Regions from separate parts of the Pseudomonas sp. GW821-FHT11G12 genome, predicted to be linked through region 2. Evidence: predicted binding sites of a transcription regulator. Region 2 holds the regulator's gene; each other region holds the start of a gene.

Region 1 (4,427 bases), on a different contig from region 2:
TCAACGCCGGTGCCGGTTGCCGCCTGTCCCGTACGCATTGAAGACACGGCATTCTCCGCCCCCTGTTTGAGACTGCCGATCATCTGCTGGATCTCGTCAGTGGATGCCTGAGTGCGGCGCGCCAAGGTGCGCACTTCATCGGCCACCACCGCAAAACCACGCCCCATGTCCCCGGCCCGCGCCGCTTCAATCGCCGCGTTCAACGCCAAAAGATTGGTCTGTTCAGAAACGCCGCGAATCACCGCCAGCACCTGATCGATCGAAGCCACCTGATGCGCCAACTCCCCCACCGCGCCGGCCGCGACGCCGATTTCATCAGACATGCTTTCTATATGGCGAATCGAGCCGCCGACCACTTCCCGCGCCTGCATCGCTTCATCTCGCGCCGTTTGCGAGGCGAGCGCGGCGTTGCCGGCGTTCTGGGCGATTTCCTGCACGGTCAGGCCCATTTCGTGGACGGCGGTGGCAACCATGTCGGTCATTTCCTGCTGGCGACCGGAGCGCTCGGCGGTGTTATCCACAACCCTGGCCACCTGACCCACAGCGACACGCAAACGCTCACTGGTGGTCAACACCTCGGCGATCATCCCGCGCTGACTGTCGAGGAAACGGTTGAAGCCCCGAGCGAGGTCGCCCAGCTCGTCGGCGCGGCTGGAATCTAACCGATGGGTCAAATCTCCACCACCGCTACCGATTGCTACCAGCGCAGCTGTTACCTGACGAATCGGTCGCACCAATCCCTGAGCCAGCCAGATCACCAGCGCCAGGCAAACCAGCGCCACCGCCAGACCGATGCCACTGCTCATCCACATCGCCCGGCGGGCTTCGGCGTAGATCTGTGACTGCGGCACTTCGGCCACCAGGGTCCAGCCAAGGTCACGCAAAGGCAGGCTGAAGGCGAGGAAGTCTTCGCCGTCGCGCTGGAAGCTGCTGTTGGCGGCCACTTTATGGCCCATGACCGCTTGTGCCGCGCTTGCGCCGATCTGCTCCGTAAGCGTGCGCTTGCCGCTGAATTGCGCCTCGGGATGGACCTGGATCAAACCGTCGGAACGCACGAGATAGACCTTCCCGCGCTCGCCGAAGCTGAAATTGTGGATCAGCTCGGACAGCTCTTTCATGCTCAGACCTAGCCCCGCAACGCCGACCACTTTGCCGGCCTGTTCGACCTTCAGGTCGATGAACAGCGCCAACTCTCCGGTGGCCCCGTCGTTGTCGATGTTCAGGGTTCGGGGCTGATTGCTGTCCAGGAATGAGTAGAACCACGCATCGGCCGGTTTGGCGCGGCTGAGGGTGCGATCCAGGCCTTTTTCGGTGATGTAGTGATTGGATTCGGTGCCGATGATCAGCGCGGTAAACGCCTTGTGTTCGGCGCGGATGCCTTCCAGATATTGCGCGAAGCCTGCCGTTTTGGCGGAGTCTTCACCTGTGGCCAGCCAGTCGCGGACCATTGTGTTGCTGGCGATGTCTTTGGCGGCGGTGAGGGGTTGAACGAGGATTCGCTCGATGTCGTTGCGCGTCGCTTCGATGCTCGACGGCAACGCCTGCTCGACCAGATAGCTCTGGGCGAGGCGGTTGACCACCAGGGTATAAATGCCAACCACGATCAGGATGCTGACCAGCAGGGCGGTGCCCATGCCGAGGATCAACTGCCATTGAATACTGCGACGCCAGAACTGCATGGAGCACCCCCAAAGAATAAGAGGCTGAAACACTGCAACAGCCGTGCCGATTGTATACAACGCAATCGACAATCTTATTCTTTGGTTGTGCGCAACCCATCAACCCTGATTGATGGTCTTGGCGATGGTCTCGACCGTGGCGCTGACTTGCTCTTGGTAACGCTCGAGTTCCTGCTGGTGCTGCTTCTTCATTTCAATCTGCTGCGAGCACAGATTCATCGCCGCCAGCACCAGCAGGCGGTCGCCGATCAGCGTCGGGTATTTGCGTTTGGTGTCGGCCAGTGCGGCCTTGAGCATCAATGCGGCGTCCAGCAGGGTCTGTTCTTCCCCGGCCGGTGCCTTGATCGAATAGTCCTCCCCCATGATGGAGACGACTTTTACCCCTGCTGTGCCGTGGTTCATGCGCTGACAGGACCTGCGTTGACGCGATCAACCAGGGCCTGGATGCGAGCGGCAGTGGCGCCGTGTTTTTCTTCCTGTTCCATCAGGCTCAGTTGCAGGCTTTCGTTTTCATCCTTGGCCTGGGCCAGTTCCGTGGACAGGGTCTGGTTGGTTTCCGAGAGAGTCTGGTTCTGTTGCACCAGGTCGCTGACGAGCTGTTCCAATTGGCTGAGGGATGCTTCCAACATTTTGATCTTCCAGGGCATTTTCAAAGGGCGCGTACGATAAAGAAAAGTCGTCGTGGATGCCAGGGTTAAACCGGCGCAAGGCCTTGATTTTCCTGGTGGCCGACCGTTCCTGCGAGTGTTAGAGACTGTGATCTGCCGATCTGGTTCCTGCACTTCGTCGCCCGGCCTTCAGTGCGACAAATACGCGCACGGGCTCAAGACTTTAGTCGTATGACCGATAAGTCATCCAACAGCAGTCTCAGCCCGCATGGATGCGGCCCTTCCTGGTATACGCCCCATGTCCCTTCGCAATATGAATATCGCCCCCCGGGCGTTCACCGGTTTTGCCCTGATCGGCGGCCTGATGCTCATTCTCGGTGTGTTCGCCCTGAACCAGATGAGCAAGATCCGCGGCGCCGCCGAAAACATCACCACCACCAGCGTGCCGAGCATCAAGAACCTCGACGAGTTCACTCAGCTGACCCTGCGTCTGCGGGTGCTGTCGTACCGCTTACTGGTGAACCGCGAGCCGGACATCCAACAGAAAACCATCGAACTGCTGGAGATGCGCAACCAGCAGATCCGCAAGGCCCAGACCGATTACGAGCCGTTGATCGGCAGCCCGGCCGAACGTGCGGCCTATGACCAATACGTGCAGTTGCTGGGTCAATACCGCCAGATCGAAGACCGGATGAAAACCCTGTCGCGCAACAATCAGGTGGATGAGCTGCGCAACCTGCTGAACACCCAGTTGCTCGACAACTCCGAAGCAATGAACTCGGTGCTCAACCGTCTGATGCAAATCAACGGCGAGCAGATCAGCACCACCAACCAGCAAGCCGCCGAGCAGTTTTCTTCGGCTTTCAGCCTGGTGGTGACGCTGCTGGTGATCGCGACCGGCCTGACCTTCCTCTTCGCCTGGCTGCTGACCCTGAGCATCACCAAGCCGATTTCCAAAGCGCTGGATGCGGCGGAAACCATCGCCGAAGGCAACCTGACCCAGCCGATCCACGTTGACGGCACCGACGAAGCCGGTCGCCTGCTGGCGGCCATGGCCAAGATGCAGTCGAAGCTGCGCGACACGCTGCAGCGAATCTCCGGCTCGGCCACCCAACTGGCGTCCGCCGCCGAAGAGCTGAACAGTGTCACCGACGAAAGCGCCCGTGGCCTGACCCAGCAGAACAACGAAATCGAGCAGGCCGCCACGGCGGTCAACGAGATGACCAGCGCCGTGGAAGAAGTCGCACGCAACGCGGTCAGCACCTCGGAAGCCTCGAAGAACGCCACCACTTCCGCCGGCGACGGTCGCGATCTGGTGCAGGAAACCGTCAGCGCCATCGAGCGCATGAGCGCCGATGTGCAGAGCACCGCGACCCTGATCGGTGATCTGGCCAACGAATCCCGTGACATCGGCAAGGTGCTGGACGTGATCCGCGGCCTGGCTGACCAGACCAACCTGCTGGCACTGAACGCTGCCATCGAAGCGGCCCGTGCCGGTGAAGCCGGTCGCGGTTTTGCCGTGGTGGCGGACGAAGTCCGTGCCCTCGCGCACCGCACCCAACAGTCGACCAGCGAAATCGAGCGCATGATCGGCAGCATCCAGAGCGGCACCGAACACGCCGTGGATTCGATGCGCAACAGCACCGAGCGCGCCGAATCGACCCTGAACATCGCCCGTGGCGCTGGTCTGTCGCTGGACACCATCAACACGGCCATCGTCGAAATCAACGAGCGCAACCTGGTAATCGCCAGCGCTGCCGAAGAGCAGGCACAGGTTGCACGTGAAGTGGATCGCAACCTGGTCAACATCCGCGATCTGTCGGTGCAATCGGCGACCGGCGCGAATCAGACCAGTGCGGCGAGCAACGAGCTGTCGCGCCTGGCGCTGGATCTGAACAATATGGTTGGACGGTTCAGCCTGTAATTTTTGAGATCAAGATCAAAAGCCCCTCACCCCAGCCCTCTCCCGGAGGGAGAGGGAGCAGATTGGGGGCTTTTCAGATCCTGAGTTCGACTCGGGATTTCAGGTCGCCGTAGCTCACACAAACACCACGATCAGTCCCCTCTCCCTCTGGGAGAGGGCTAGGGTGAGGGCAGCAATCGCGCGCCGAACGCAAATCCGAATACCCCACTGAAAAAG
Region 2 (4,427 bases):
AGCAGAAGCATTGCCGGCCGTCACCACGGCACCGGTGGCGACGTCAGTGAACTTGCCTTTGCCATGCAGATCGTCGAGCAGCGATTCGAACTCATGGTCGCTGATCAGATCGCTACCGGCCGCAGCCGCTGCCGGAGCAGCAGATGCAGGCACCGACGCAATCGCCGATTCCAGCGCATCGACGGCAAAGTTGCCCTTGCCGTGCAACTGATCGAGCAAGGCTTCGAATTCGTCGTCGGTGATGTCGGAGCTGTCGCCCGCCGCCGGAGCAGCCGGTGCAGCGGCTGTCGGTGCCACGGCGTCGGCCGCGAACTGGCCCTTGCCGTGCAACTGGTCGAGCAGCGACTCGAATTCGGCGTCGGTGATTTCATCACTGGCTGCCTCATCGGAAGCAGGCGCAGCGGCAGCCGCCGGGGCTTCAGCTTCGGCCTTGACGGCGTTCAGCGAGTCCAGCAACTGTTCAAATTCGTTATCGGTGATATCGCCCGAATCGCCTTCGACGACCAGTTCTTCGATCATCTCGGCAACAGGCGAAGCCGGGGCTTCATCCGCCGATTGCGGTTCAGCCAGACGCGCCAGGGCGGCCAGCAGTTCCGGGGTTGCGGCAGTAATCGGGCTGCGATCGCGGACTTCGCTGAACATGCTGTTCACCGCGTCCAGCGCTTCGAGCACCACGTCCATCAGTTCTGCATCTACGCGACGCTCACCCTTGCGCAGGATGTCGAACACGTTTTCGGCGATGTGACAGCACTCCACCAGCTCATTGAGCTGAAGGAAGCCGGCGCCCCCTTTTACAGTGTGGAAACCGCGAAAAATTGCGTTGAGCAGATCTGCGTCATCCGGACGGCTTTCCAGCTCGACCAGTTGTTCGGACAGTTGCTCAAGAATCTCGCCGGCCTCAACCAGGAAATCCTGAAGGATCTCTTCATCGGCGCCGAAGCTCATTAGGGGGTGCTCCTACAGGTCTAAAAACCCAAAAAACCTATAATTCCAAAACTCTAGAATCCAAGGCTGGATAACAAATCGTCCACATCGTCCTGACCGGACACAACGTCTTCTCGTTTATCGGCATGAATCTGCGGACCTTCACCCTGCGAGAGATGTTTTTGTGGATCTTTTTCAGCGAGCATCGCCGCACGGTCATGTTCGATGCCCGCAAAGCGGTCCACCTGACTGGCCATGAGCACGAGTTTGAGCAGATTGCTTTCGACTTCGGTGACCAACTGGGTCACGCGCTTGATCACCTGACCTGTGAGGTCCTGGTAATCCTGGGCCAGCAGAATGTCGTTGAGGTTGCTCGACACCGCGCGGTTGTCCGCGCTGCTGCGTGCCAGAAAACCGTCGACCCGACGCGCCAGCTCGCGGAACTCTTCAGCCCCGACTTCACGGCGCATGAAACGTCCCCAGTCGGCACTCAACGCCTGGGCTTCGTCAGCCAGGCCATTGACCACCGGCGTGGCGCTTTCCACCAGGTCCATGGTGCGGTTGGCCGCCGCTTCAGTCAGCTTGACCACATAGCCCAGACGCTCGGTCGCATCAGTGATCTGCGATACTTCCTCGGCCTGCGGCATATGCGGGTCGATCTGGAAGTTGACGATTGCACTGTGCAGTTCGCGCGTGAGCTTGCCCACTTCCTGGTACAGGCCACGGTCACGGGTCTGATTGAGCTCATGGATCAGTTGCACAGCGTCGCCGAACCTGCCTTTTTCAAGGCTTTCGACCAGTTCGACCGCGTGTTTTTTCAGAGTCGACTCGAAGTCGCCCTGTGAAGATTCGTTATGCTCCATAGCTCCCCCGCGCGTCATCAGCCGATGCGTTCGAAAATCTTCTCGATTTTTTCTTTCAGCGCCTGAGCCGTGAAAGGTTTGACCACGTAGCCGTTAACGCCGGCCTGGGCCGCTTCGATGATCTGCTCGCGCTTGGCTTCAGCGGTCACCATCAGCACTGGCAGGTGCTTGAGTTTTTCATCGGCGCGCACGTGACGCAGCAGGTCGATACCGGTCATGCCAGGCATGTTCCAGTCGGTCACCAGAAAGTCGATGCTGCCGCTGTTGAGCACCGGAATGGCAGTGGTGCCATCGTCGGCTTCAACGGTGTTGGTGAACCCAAGGTCACGCAACAGGTTCTTGATGATCCGCCGCATCGTTGAGAAGTCATCAACGATGAGGATTTTCATGTCTTTGTTCAATTCGACCTCCAAGCAGTCTTAAACGCGCCCAGCACCTGGACGCGCCATTTCAATCAATCCGGCAAAGCACTCGATGACTGTCTGGAGCACAACAGAGCAAGACCGGTGCCGTTCACCACCGCACCAGCCTCGTTCGCAGCGTCCCCACACTGCCTTCAGCGCGCTCGCCACTCCCCCAAACGCCCCCGCAAGCGGGCCGCGCACTGGCTGTGTAACTGGCTGACCCGCGATTCACTGACGCCAAGGACTTCACCGATTTCCTTGAGGTTCAGCTCTTCGTCGTAGTACAGCGCCAACACCAGTCGCTCACGCTCCGGCAAATTGGCAATCGCGTCCGCCAACGCAGCCTGGAAGCGCTCATCTTCCAGATCGCGCGACGGCTCAAGATGAGCACTTGCGCCATCCTCGTGCAGCCCTTCGTGTTCGCCGTCCTGCAACAGGTCGTCGAAACTGAACAGTCGGCTGCCCAGGGTGTCGTTCAAAATCCCGTAGTAATCGTCGAGACTCAATTGGAGTTCGGCCGCAACCTCGTGATCTTTAGCGTCACGGCCGGTTTTAGCTTCAATCGAGCGAATCGCGTCGCTGACCATACGGGTGTTGCGGTGAACCGAGCGCGGTGCCCAGTCCCCCTTGCGTACTTCATCGAGCATGGCGCCGCGGATCCGGATGCCCGCGTACGTTTCGAAACTGGCGCCTTTGCTGGCGTCGTATTTGGTCGAGACTTCGAGCAGGCCGATCATCCCGGCCTGGATCAGGTCTTCGACCTGCACACTGGCCGGCAATCGCGCCAGCAAGTGGTAAGCAATGCGTTTGACCAGTGGCGCGTAACGCTCGATCAGCTCGTACTGCGCGTCACGTGCCGACTTCTTGTAGAAATTCATACCGCTGGCGGTCATAGCACAGGTCCTGCCGTTTGCTGCACGAGGCGCTCGACGAAAAATTCGAGGTGGCCGCGCGGATTGGCGGGCAGCGGCCAGGTGTCGACCTTTTGCGCGATCGCCTTGAACGCCAGTGCGCACTTGGAACGCGGGAAGGCTTCATAGACCGCACGCTGCTTCTGCACCGCCTTGCGCACGCTTTCGTCGTAAGGCACCGCACCGACGTATTGTAGGGCGACGTCGAGGAAGCGATCCGTGACCTTGGTCAACTTGGCGAACAGATTGCGACCTTCCTGCGGGCTCTGGGCCATGTTGGCCAGGACGCGGAAGCGGTTCATGCCGTAATCGCGGTTGAGCAGTTTGATCAGCGCGTAGGCGTCGGTGATCGAGGTCGGCTCGTCGCAGACCACCAGCAACACTTCTTGCGCAGCGCGAACAAAACTGACTACCGAGTCACCAATACCCGCAGCGGTGTCGATCACCAGTACGTCGAGATTGTCGCCGATGTCGCTGAACGCCTGAATCAGACCGGCATGCTGGGCCGGGCTCAGGTGAACCATGCTCTGCGTGCCGGAAGCGGCCGGCACGATGCGGATCCCGCCGGGGCCTTGCAACAGCACGTCGCGCAGCTCGCAGCGGCCCTCGATCACATCGGCCAGGGTACGTTTGGGCGTGAGGCCCAGCAGAACGTCGACGTTCGCCAGACCCAGGTCGGCGTCCAGCAGCATGACCCGACGGCCAAGCTCTGCCAGCGCCAGGGACAAGTTCACTGACACGTTAGTCTTGCCGACGCCACCTTTGCCGCCGGTCACCGCGATCACCTGTACGGGATGCATGCTGCCCATGTTATTTCTTTACCTTGTCTTGCATAGACGGAGGCCACATTACTGGCTGCGCGTTCACAACCGGAACAATGCATGGCAGACCATCGATGTAGGTACAAAAACTGTTCATTACCTCAGCCAACCTGCTTGGTGGGACTGTGGTAGATATCAGCGAACATGTCAGCCATGGCTTCTTCGCTGGGTTCTTCCTGCATTTGCACACTGACGGCGCGGCTGACCAATTGATGACGGCGCGGCAGATGCAGATCATCCGGAATCCGTGGGCCGTCGGTCAGGTAGGCGACCGGCAGTTCATGACTGATCGCCAGGCTCAGCACTTCGCCAAGGCTGGCCGTCTCATCCAGTTTAGTCAGGATGCACCCGGCGAGCCCGCAACGCTTGTAACTGTGATAAGCGGCGGTTAGAACCTGTTTCTGGCTGGTGGTTGCCAGTACCAGATAATTTTTCGACCGAATGCCACGACCGGCCAGGCTTTCCAGCTGCATGCGCAGTGCCGGATCGCTGGCCTGCAGGCCG
Region 3 (4,427 bases), on a different contig from region 2:
CCGTAACATGGAAGAGCTGATCCGTCTGGTCGACGCTCTGCAATTCCACGAAGAGCACGGCGAAGTCTGCCCTGCCAACTGGAAAAAAGGCGACAAAGGCATGAACGCTTCGCCAGAAGGCGTTGCGGCTTACCTGACCGAGAACGCTGCTGCCCTGTAAGGCGCAACGTCGAGGTACAAAAAAACCGGCTCTTGAGCCGGTTTTTTCATGCGCGGGATTTAATCCGACGACCCTCAGTCGTCGAAGTCTTCCCAGCCGCCCATCTGTTTCCAGCGGTTGACGATGCCGCAGAACAGCTCGGCCGTCTTTTCGGTGTCGTAACGCGCGGAGTGCGCTTCACGGCCATCGAAATCGATGTCGGCTGCCTGACAGGCCTTGGCCAGTACGGTCTGACCGTACGCCAGACCCGCGAGGGTTGCGGTGTCGAAGCTGGAGAACGGATGGAACGGGTTGCGCTTCATGTCCAGCCGCGCGACGGCGGCGTTGAGGAAGCCCAGGTCGAAGCTGCTGTTGTGGCCGACCAGGATCGCCCGTTTGCAACCGTTGGCCTTCAAGGCCTTGCGCACGCCACGGAAGATATCGGTCAGGGCCGTCTCTTCGCTGACCGCCATGCGCAACGGGTGATCGAGCTTGATCCCGGTGAACTCCAGCGCGGCCGCTTCGATGTTGGCGCCTTCGAATGGCTCGACACGGAAGAAGTAGGTGTGGTCCGGGTAAACGAAACCCTTTTCATCCATGGCGATGGTGGTCGCGGCAATCTCCAGCAATGCGTCGGTGGCCGAGTTGAAACCACCGGTCTCTACGTCGACGACAACCGGCAGGTAGCCGCGAAAGCGTGCTGCCATTGGATGGCGTGAACCGCCGCCACCTTGACCGTCCAGTTCGTCGTCGAAATGGTCTTCACTCACGCGTGTTCCTCCAGCAGGCGCCAGCGCAGTTTTTCACCGGCGCGCAGCGGGATAACGGTCAGCTCGCCGAAGGGCAGGCTGGTCGGGGCGGTCCATTCTTCACGGACCAGGGTAATGCGATCGGTGTTCGCCGGCAGGCCGTAGAAACGCGGGCCGTTGAGACTGGCGAAGGCTTCGAGCTTGTCCAGCGCATTGCGCTGTTCAAAGGCTTCGGCATACAACTCGATGGCGGCGTACGCGGTGTAGCAGCCGGCGCAGCCGCAGGCGGCTTCCTTGGCGTGCTGGGCGTGCGGCGCCGAGTCGGTGCCGAGGAAGAACTTCGCGCTGCCGCTGGTGGCGGCGTCGAGCAGGGCTTCCTGGTGGGTATTGCGCTTGAGGATCGGCAGGCAATAGAAGTGCGGCCGGATTCCGCCTACCAGCATGTGGTTGCGGTTGTAGAGCAGGTGATGCGCGGTGATCGTCGCGCCAACGTTGGCCGAAGCCTCGTTGACGAACTGCACGGCGTCGCCGGTGGTGATGTGTTCGAACACGACCTTGAGCGTCGGGAAACGCTCGACCACACGACGCATGTGCTCGTCGATGAAGATTTTCTCGCGGTCGAACACGTCGACGTCGCCACGGGTGACTTCACCGTGGATCAACAGCGGCATGCCGACTTCGGCCATGGCTTCCAGCGCCGGGAAGATCTTGTCGATGCTGGTGACCCCGGAATCGGAGTTGGTGGTGGCGCCGGCCGGGTACAACTTGGCCGCGTGGACAAAACCGCTGGCCTTGGCTTCACGAATTTCTTCGGGCTGGGTACGGTCGGTGAGGTACAGCACCATCAACGGCTCGAAACGACTGCCGGCCGGGCGGGCAGCGAGAATCCGCTGGCGATAGCCGTCGGCTTCAGCGGCGTTGCGCACCGGAGGTACCAGGTTAGGCATGATGATCGCGCGACCAAAGGTGCGCGCAACATCTGCAACGGTATTGGTCAACACGGCACCATCGCGAAGATGAATGTGCCAGTCGTCGGGACGCAGCAGGGTCAGGCGGTCGGACATGAGGGGATTCCAGGCGGGTCAAACTGAGGCGAATGCTACCGGAAAAGACTCTTGCAGGCACTCGCTATCAAGTTTTGCGACGAGCGTCCGATATCCCATAGGTATGCCGTAAACATGTATGTATCGGTCTTTTTGTTGTAGAAGCCAATGGAGCCTCCCGTGCGCCAGCGTTATTTAGCCTTGCTCAGTGTGTTTGCCAGCCTTCCGGCGATGGCGCTGACCTACCAGACCCGTCTGGAGAACATTGAGTGGACGGTCGAGGGCGACAAGTTCGAATGCCGCCTGACGCAGCCGATCACCGATTTCGGCTCGGGCCAGTTCGTGCGCAAGGCCGGCGAGCAGGCGACTTTCCGCCTGAACGCCTACAACGCCATGCTCGGCGGCGGTTCGGCGACCTTGATGGCGGCAGCGGCGCCCTGGCAGCCGGGCCGTGGCGATATCAATCTGGGCACGGTCAGGATCGGCAGTGGCAATATCCTGTTCAACAGTTCTCAGGCGCAGGCCGGGCAACTGATCAGCGGCCTGATGGACGGGCGCAGCCCCGTGGTGCGCCATGCATCGGGCGATGGCCGTGTGTCGGAAGTGCGTCTGTTGCCGGTCAAGTTCAGCAAGGCGTTCAACGACTATCAGGCCTGCGTGGCGAAACTGCTCCCGCAGAATTTCGAGCAGGTCAAGCAATCACAGATCGGTTTCCCCGGCGAAGGCATCGAACTGGACGCCGCCGCCAAGGCCAAGCTGCAAGTCATGCTCGAATATATGAAGGCCGATCCGACGGTCAACCACATCGAGCTCGACGGCCACTCCGACAACAGCGGCAATCGCCTGACCAACCGCGAACTGTCGCGCCGGCGCGCTCTGGCGGTGGTCGACTTCTTCAAGGCCAACGGTATCCAGGAATCGCAGATCACCGTGCGCTTCCATGGTGAACGTTACCCGTTGGTGCCAAACACCAATGCCGCCAACCGGGCCAAGAACCGTCGGGTCAACGTGCACCTTGCGCGGGTGGCACCGACTACCGCTCCTGCGCCTCAGGCCAGCACACCGGCCAACGCTGCGGCGACGTCCTGACCCGCCGGTCATCGTCGCCCTCTCGACAGATTCTGTCGCTTTGTCGTCTTAAGCTGTCGCGCCTCTGTAAATTATCGCGTTTGAGCGGTAGACTCCTCGGCTTTCCGTAGAACCCCGTGGAGTGATGGCATGGCGGACGTAAACAAGGTCGTTCTGGCGTATTCCGGCGGCCTGGACACTTCGGTGATCCTCAAGTGGCTGCAGGATACTTATAACTGTGAAGTCGTGACCTTCACCGCTGACCTGGGTCAGGGCGAAGAGGTCGAACCGGCTCGCGCCAAGGCTCAGGCCATGGGCGTCAAAGAAATCTACATCGACGACCTGCGCGAAGAATTCGTGCGTGACTTCGTGTTCCCGATGTTCCGTGCCAACACCGTTTACGAAGGCGAGTACCTGCTGGGTACTTCCATCGCGCGTCCGCTGATTGCCAAGCGTCTGATCGAAATCGCCAACGAAACCGGTGCCGACGCCATTTCCCACGGCGCAACCGGCAAGGGCAACGACCAGGTCCGTTTCGAACTGGGTGCCTACGCGCTCAAGCCAGGCGTAAAAGTGATTGCCCCTTGGCGCGAGTGGGACCTGCTGTCCCGCGAGAAACTGATGGACTACGCCGAGAAGCACGCGATCCCGATCGAGCGCCACGGCAAGAAGAAATCCCCGTACTCGATGGATGCCAACCTGCTGCACATCTCCTATGAAGGCGGCGTGCTGGAAGACACCTGGACCGAGCACGAAGAAGACATGTGGCGCTGGACTGTCTCCCCGGAGAACGCACCTGACAAGCCGCAATACCTGGAACTGACCTACCGCAACGGCGACATCGTCGCTCTGGACGGCGTCGAAATGACTCCGGCCACCGTACTGGCGACCCTGAACAAGATCGGTGGCCAACACGGCATCGGCCGTCTCGACATCGTCGAGAACCGTTATGTCGGCATGAAGTCCCGTGGCTGCTACGAAACCCCGGGCGGCACCATCATGCTGCGCGCTCACCGCGCCATCGAGTCGATCACCCTGGACCGCGAAGTCGCTCACTTGAAAGACGAGTTGATGCCGAAGTACGCCAGCCTGATCTACACCGGTTACTGGTGGAGCCCGGAGCGTCTGATGCTGCAACAGATGATCGACGCCTCCCAGGTCAACGTGAATGGCGTCGTGCGCCTGAAGCTGTACAAGGGCAACGTGATCGTGACCGGCCGCAAGTCCGACGATTCGCTGTTCGACGCCAACATCGCGACCTTCGAAGAAGACGGCGGCGCCTACAACCAGGCCGACGCGGCGGGCTTCATCAAGCTCAACGCGCTGCGTATGCGCATTGCTGCCAACAAAGGCCGCAAGCTGTTCTGAGTCCTTCGGACCAGACGTGAAATAGCGGTCTTGTCGTTCTGACAAGACCGCTATGCTGCA
Region 4 (4,427 bases), on a different contig from region 2:
CCGTCATCAATGGGCCGGGTAATCCGCCACCACCACATCAGCCCCATCCTTTTTCAGGCCGATGACTTGATAGGCATCGCTCATGCCGTCCATTTCCATGCCCGGCGAGCCCATCGGCATCCCCGGTGCCGCCACGCCAAGCAGATCGTCACGCTTGCTCAGCGCCAGCACTTGTTCGGCGGGGACGTGACCTTCGACGAATTTGCCGTTGATGATTGCGGTGTGGCAGGACGCCAGACGTGGTGGCACGCCGTGTTGTTGCTTGAAGCTGCTCATGTCGGCTTCAACGTGATCCTCGACCTTGAAACCGTTGGCTTCCAGGTGGCTGATCCACTTTTTGCAGCAGCCGCAGTTGGCGTCGCGATGGACTTCGATCGGGATGAGGTCGGCGGCTTGCGCCAGGGAGGAGATGAATAGCGCGCTCAGGGCGGCCAGACGCAGGTGGTTTCGCATGGAGGGCTCTCGGCTCGGGTAAAAAAACGCATTTTGACCGGAATTTCCCGCCCGGCATCAACGGAGTGTTTCCAAGTAATACAAGGCGGGTTGTCAGCATGATCGTAGATCAAGGCTGACAGCCCGCTGAGCGAGAGATGACAGATCTGTCAGGATCAGCGCACCTTGAACCGGCCCATGATCGCGCCGACCCGGCTGTTGGCTTCCAGCAACTGTCGGGTGTTGAGCTCGCTGGCCTGACCACTTTGCACCAGTTCATCGACCATGTGACGGATCTGCACCATGCTGCGGTTGATCTCTTCGGTGACGGCGCTTTGCTGTTCGGCGGCGGTGGCAATCTGCGTGCTGAGGCTGTTGATGTGGCTGACCGAGCCGGCCATCTCGTCGAGGCCGCTGTTGACTCGCGCCGTGGCGTCGGCGGCCGACTGGCAACTGGCCTGGGTGTTTTCCATGGCGCTGACCGACGAACTCACGCCCTGGGTCAGGCGGGTCAACATTTCGTTGATTTCCGAAGTGCTGGCCTGGGTGCGGGCGGCGAGGGCGCGCACTTCGTCGGCCACCACCGCGAAGCCGCGTCCCTGCTCACCGGCGCGGGCGGCTTCGATGGCGGCGTTCAGCGCCAGCAGGTTGGTCTGGCCGGCAATGGCGCCAATCACCCCGAGAATCTCGGTGATGCGCTGCGCGTCCTGTTGCATGCTTTCGACCTTGTGCGTGGCGCTGGCCACTTCGTCGATCAGCGCGACCACGCTGCTCGAGGCTTCGCCAACCACCACCCGCGAACGGTCGGCGTTTTCGTTGGCGCGCTGGGTGAAGGCGGCGGTTTCTGCCGCGTTCTGCGCGACGCTTTCAGCGGTCGAACTCATCTCGTTGATCGCGGTGACGGTCTGGTCGGTTTCCGAGGCGTGGCGCAGCAGGATCTGGCTGGTGTGCGCCGACGTACGTTGCAGGTTGTCGAGGCTCGAAGCCATGGCGCCGGTGGCCTGGGTGACTTCTCCGATCATGTTCTGCAGATAGGCAATGAAGGTGTTGACCGAGTGACCGATCGCGCCGAGTTCATCTTCGGCGCGGATGGTGATGCGGCGGGTCAGGTCGGCATCGCCGCTGGACAGCAGATCGATGTTGGCTTTCAGGGCCTTCATGCGCTGGATCAATTGGCGGATCGCATAGACCTGCCACAGCACCAGCAGGATCACCAGCGGGATCTGCAACAGGCTGAGTGTGCTGAGCACGTCATCGCGCTGGGCGGTAATCAACTTGGTCGGCAGGGCGGTGGCGAGGAACCATGGCGTGCCTTCAATCGGGCGCATGAAGAAGGTGCTGGCCTCACCGTTGTTGTCAAACTCGACGCGCTGGGCCTGATCACGCTGTTGCAGGCCTGCTTTTACCTGGCTGGCAAACGGTGAACTGCCGGCCAGCTCGCTGATGTTTTTCAGCACGATCGGGCCATTGATGCGCGAACTGTTGCTGATGATTTTGCCGTCGGCCTCGACGATCAGCATTTCGGCACTGAGGTCTTTTTCCTTGCGCGCCACCAGGTCGTTGAAGAAGCCCAGCGTCACGTCGATGGTCGATACACCCCAGGTCGTGCCGTTCTTCTGAATGGCCATGGCGCAGTTGGTGCGTGGCTCGGCGCTGGCATCGTCTTTATAGGCGGCGGCCCAGGCGCATTGGCCGCGCGGTGTCTGCAGGCCGCCCTTGTACCAGCTCTGGTCGTAATAGTTGGGCGCTGCGTCGCTGTTCCAGAAGGTGTTCACGGCCAGTTTGCCGGAGCCGTCGCGGTGCCAGAAGGTGCTGAACTTGTTGCGTCCCGCCTCACGCTGACCGGGCAGTGGCCAGATACCACCGCCAAATACTTTCAATTCACCGTACTGGTCCACCAGCCCCGGCAGCACCGTATCGATGGCGGCACTGTCGAGCAGCGGGATGGTCTGGGTGATGCTGCGTTGCTGCGATTGAACCTTGTTCAGTTCGCCCTGGATCTGCTCGGCGACCTCGGCAATGCGGTTGAGCACCACCTGCTCTTCGGTATGACGCAGTTTCGGCGCGACCAACTGGCTGATGCCTACCACGGTCAGGACCGACAGCAACAGGATAAATAGAACCAGAAACAGCGTGTAGCGAGCCTGAATGGTACGGAATGCGGGCATGGAGACCGGTCCTTGAGCAGCGTTTCTTATTAGGGGCGAGGAGTAAAACAGTAGGGGTATCCCTTACGTATCGTCGCGGCGCGAGGAAGCTTTAGGTACTCACGTGCTAAAAAGTTTTGAAACGCTGACCGGCAAGTAACAGATCCGACACATGCAAACTAACCAGCCCGTTCGTTAGAGTAAAAAGCCGATTTTCGCCGGACTGGCCAAGCGGCTCTGGCTCAATATCTGCGGGGCTTGCAGTGCTTTGTATCGAGAATGTACAAAATTTGTAAAAAAGTGAAAAACAGATTGGTGACATCAGTTTTCCGGCCGATACTCCGGGCAACTCAAGACGTTCCACAAGGATATTTTCATGTTCTTTTCGCAAGGAGCACGCTCATGACCGTTGGTTATACCGGCGCGTGGCAGCCCAAGGCAGGTTTGCTGGTTCGAGACGCAGGGAGCTCGGGCAAACCGGTTTCTCAAAGCGTGAAGGTCAAGCAGATGCTGGCCCTGGTCGGCAACGACCCCACCGTTCTCAACACGGCGGAAATGGACAAGCAGCGTTTGCACAAGAACATCAAGGGGTTCGATCCGGAAAACGTCACTCCCAAGCAATTGGGCAAACTGACTGACTTCCTGCGCAGCCGGGGCCTCATTTCCGAAGTGACCTCGATGACGCTGCTCAATGCCGGTGACAAGTTCGATCGTTTCGGCATTCAGAAAGACCCGGATGCCAAGTTCAATGCGCTGGAATATTTCGCCACGCAACTGGACACCATCAACAACAACAGCCTCAAGGGCAACAAGTACGCCAATACGTTGATCCCGGAGTACAAGAAAGCCATTTATGTGCTGCAGAGCCTGAAAACCTACGGACAGGGCGGTGAACGTCCGCCTCCGACCGACAAAGGCGTCAGCGCCAAGGCTTGATCGCGTAAAACCAGGCCCTCCGATGCGCAGGGCCTGGGCATTCTTGCGTTACACGGACGATGATGGCTTGGCAATGAGCGATTGCAGGTCGTCATGCAGCCGCTGCATCTGCGGGCAAATCAGCGTCAACGCCGGTGGCCTGGCGCCACGATGAAACAACGCCAGCCAGCCAGCTCCTCTCTCATCCGGCACCAGCCCGGTGAACACGAATCCCGCCGTCGTCAGCAAGTGAAAAGCGCTTGCGAATTCCTTTGCCAGCCTGAGCCTGACTGAAATGAGCCAATGCGCCGGCAGTTCCTGCAACTGCTTGAGCAAGCCGCCATCGATCTCTTTGAAAATGCCTTCATACCGGTTCAATTGTTGTTCCAGCTGCACCGGTTCGCCCACCCAGGGCGCGGCCTTGTCCTGTGTTCCGAACATGCTGCACATCTGCCTCATGAAATCCCGGCAGCTTTCGGGCCACGCCTGGGTCGGGAGCGGACGTCGGTTATCGTCGACAGGCGTGTAACCGATGACCAGCGATTCCCGCGCCGAGGCATTGAACGGAGACGGGACATGGTCGGGCAGCCATCCGACACTCTGAAAGCCGAGACTGGCTGCCATGCGCTGTGTGTAGGGATGGCCGGTGACCTGTTTGATCGTCACGCCCCGGTATCCCAGGGCTTGCGCATGAATCAACAGCTGCCGTCCCAGGCGGGTGGCAATGTTCTGACCTCGGGTTTCAGGGTCAACCACGCTCAACGCCAGCTCGGCGATGTGCGATCCCTTGGCACGAATCAAGGTCGCGTGTCCCAGCATTTGATCTTCGGCGACGGCGACCAGAGAGTGCCAGCGCCCCAGCGCATGGTTGCGATCAATCATGCAGGGCAGATAGACGTGAGGCTGGGCGTAAAGATCGCCGTAGGTTTTTCG

Evidence for each region. Region 2 encodes FliA, which starts transcription of late flagellar genes. Its sites were predicted from a motif close to CTAAAGTTTNNNNNNNNNNNGCCGNTAA; they were not measured.
Region 1: a site for FliA is predicted at 2,502-2,529, ahead of AC1RR7_RS12585 (methyl-accepting chemotaxis protein). Genes of this name have one in related genera too.
Region 3: a site for FliA is predicted at 2,019-2,046, ahead of AC1RR7_RS16890 (flagellar protein MotY). Genes of this name have one in related genera too.
Region 4: a site for FliA is predicted at 2,668-2,695, ahead of AC1RR7_RS06595 (methyl-accepting chemotaxis protein). Genes of this name have one in related genera too.

Annotation. Positions count from the first base shown of each region.
Region 1 is NZ_JBXARH010000003.1:284,826-289,252, forward strand. It holds gene AC1RR7_RS12570 (methyl-accepting chemotaxis protein) at 1-1,679, opposite strand, end outside; gene AC1RR7_RS12575 (cell division protein ZapA) at 1,779-2,081, opposite strand; gene AC1RR7_RS12580 (hypothetical protein) at 2,078-2,308, opposite strand; gene AC1RR7_RS12585 (methyl-accepting chemotaxis protein) at 2,586-4,211, shown strand.
Region 2 is NZ_JBXARH010000012.1:108,602-113,028, reverse strand. It holds gene AC1RR7_RS27915 (chemotaxis protein CheA) at 1-945, opposite strand, end outside; gene AC1RR7_RS27910 (protein phosphatase CheZ) at 999-1,787, opposite strand; gene AC1RR7_RS27905 (chemotaxis response regulator CheY) at 1,805-2,176, opposite strand; gene fliA (RNA polymerase sigma factor FliA) at 2,344-3,084, opposite strand; gene fleN (flagellar synthesis regulator FleN) at 3,081-3,911, opposite strand; gene flhF (flagellar biosynthesis GTPase FlhF) at 4,025-4,427, opposite strand, start outside.
Region 3 is NZ_JBXARH010000005.1:134,097-138,523, forward strand. It holds gene AC1RR7_RS16875 (peroxiredoxin) at 1-160, shown strand, start outside; gene rnt (ribonuclease T) at 235-909, opposite strand; gene pyrC (dihydroorotase) at 906-1,952, opposite strand; gene AC1RR7_RS16890 (flagellar protein MotY) at 2,112-3,020, shown strand; gene AC1RR7_RS16895 (argininosuccinate synthase) at 3,150-4,367, shown strand.
Region 4 is NZ_JBXARH010000001.1:1,481,146-1,485,572, reverse strand. It holds gene AC1RR7_RS06605 (YqaA family protein) at 1-7, opposite strand, end outside; gene AC1RR7_RS06600 (DUF411 domain-containing protein) at 7-453, opposite strand; gene AC1RR7_RS06595 (methyl-accepting chemotaxis protein) at 609-2,600, opposite strand; gene AC1RR7_RS06590 (hypothetical protein) at 2,982-3,515, shown strand; gene AC1RR7_RS06585 (GNAT family N-acetyltransferase) at 3,564-4,427, opposite strand, start outside.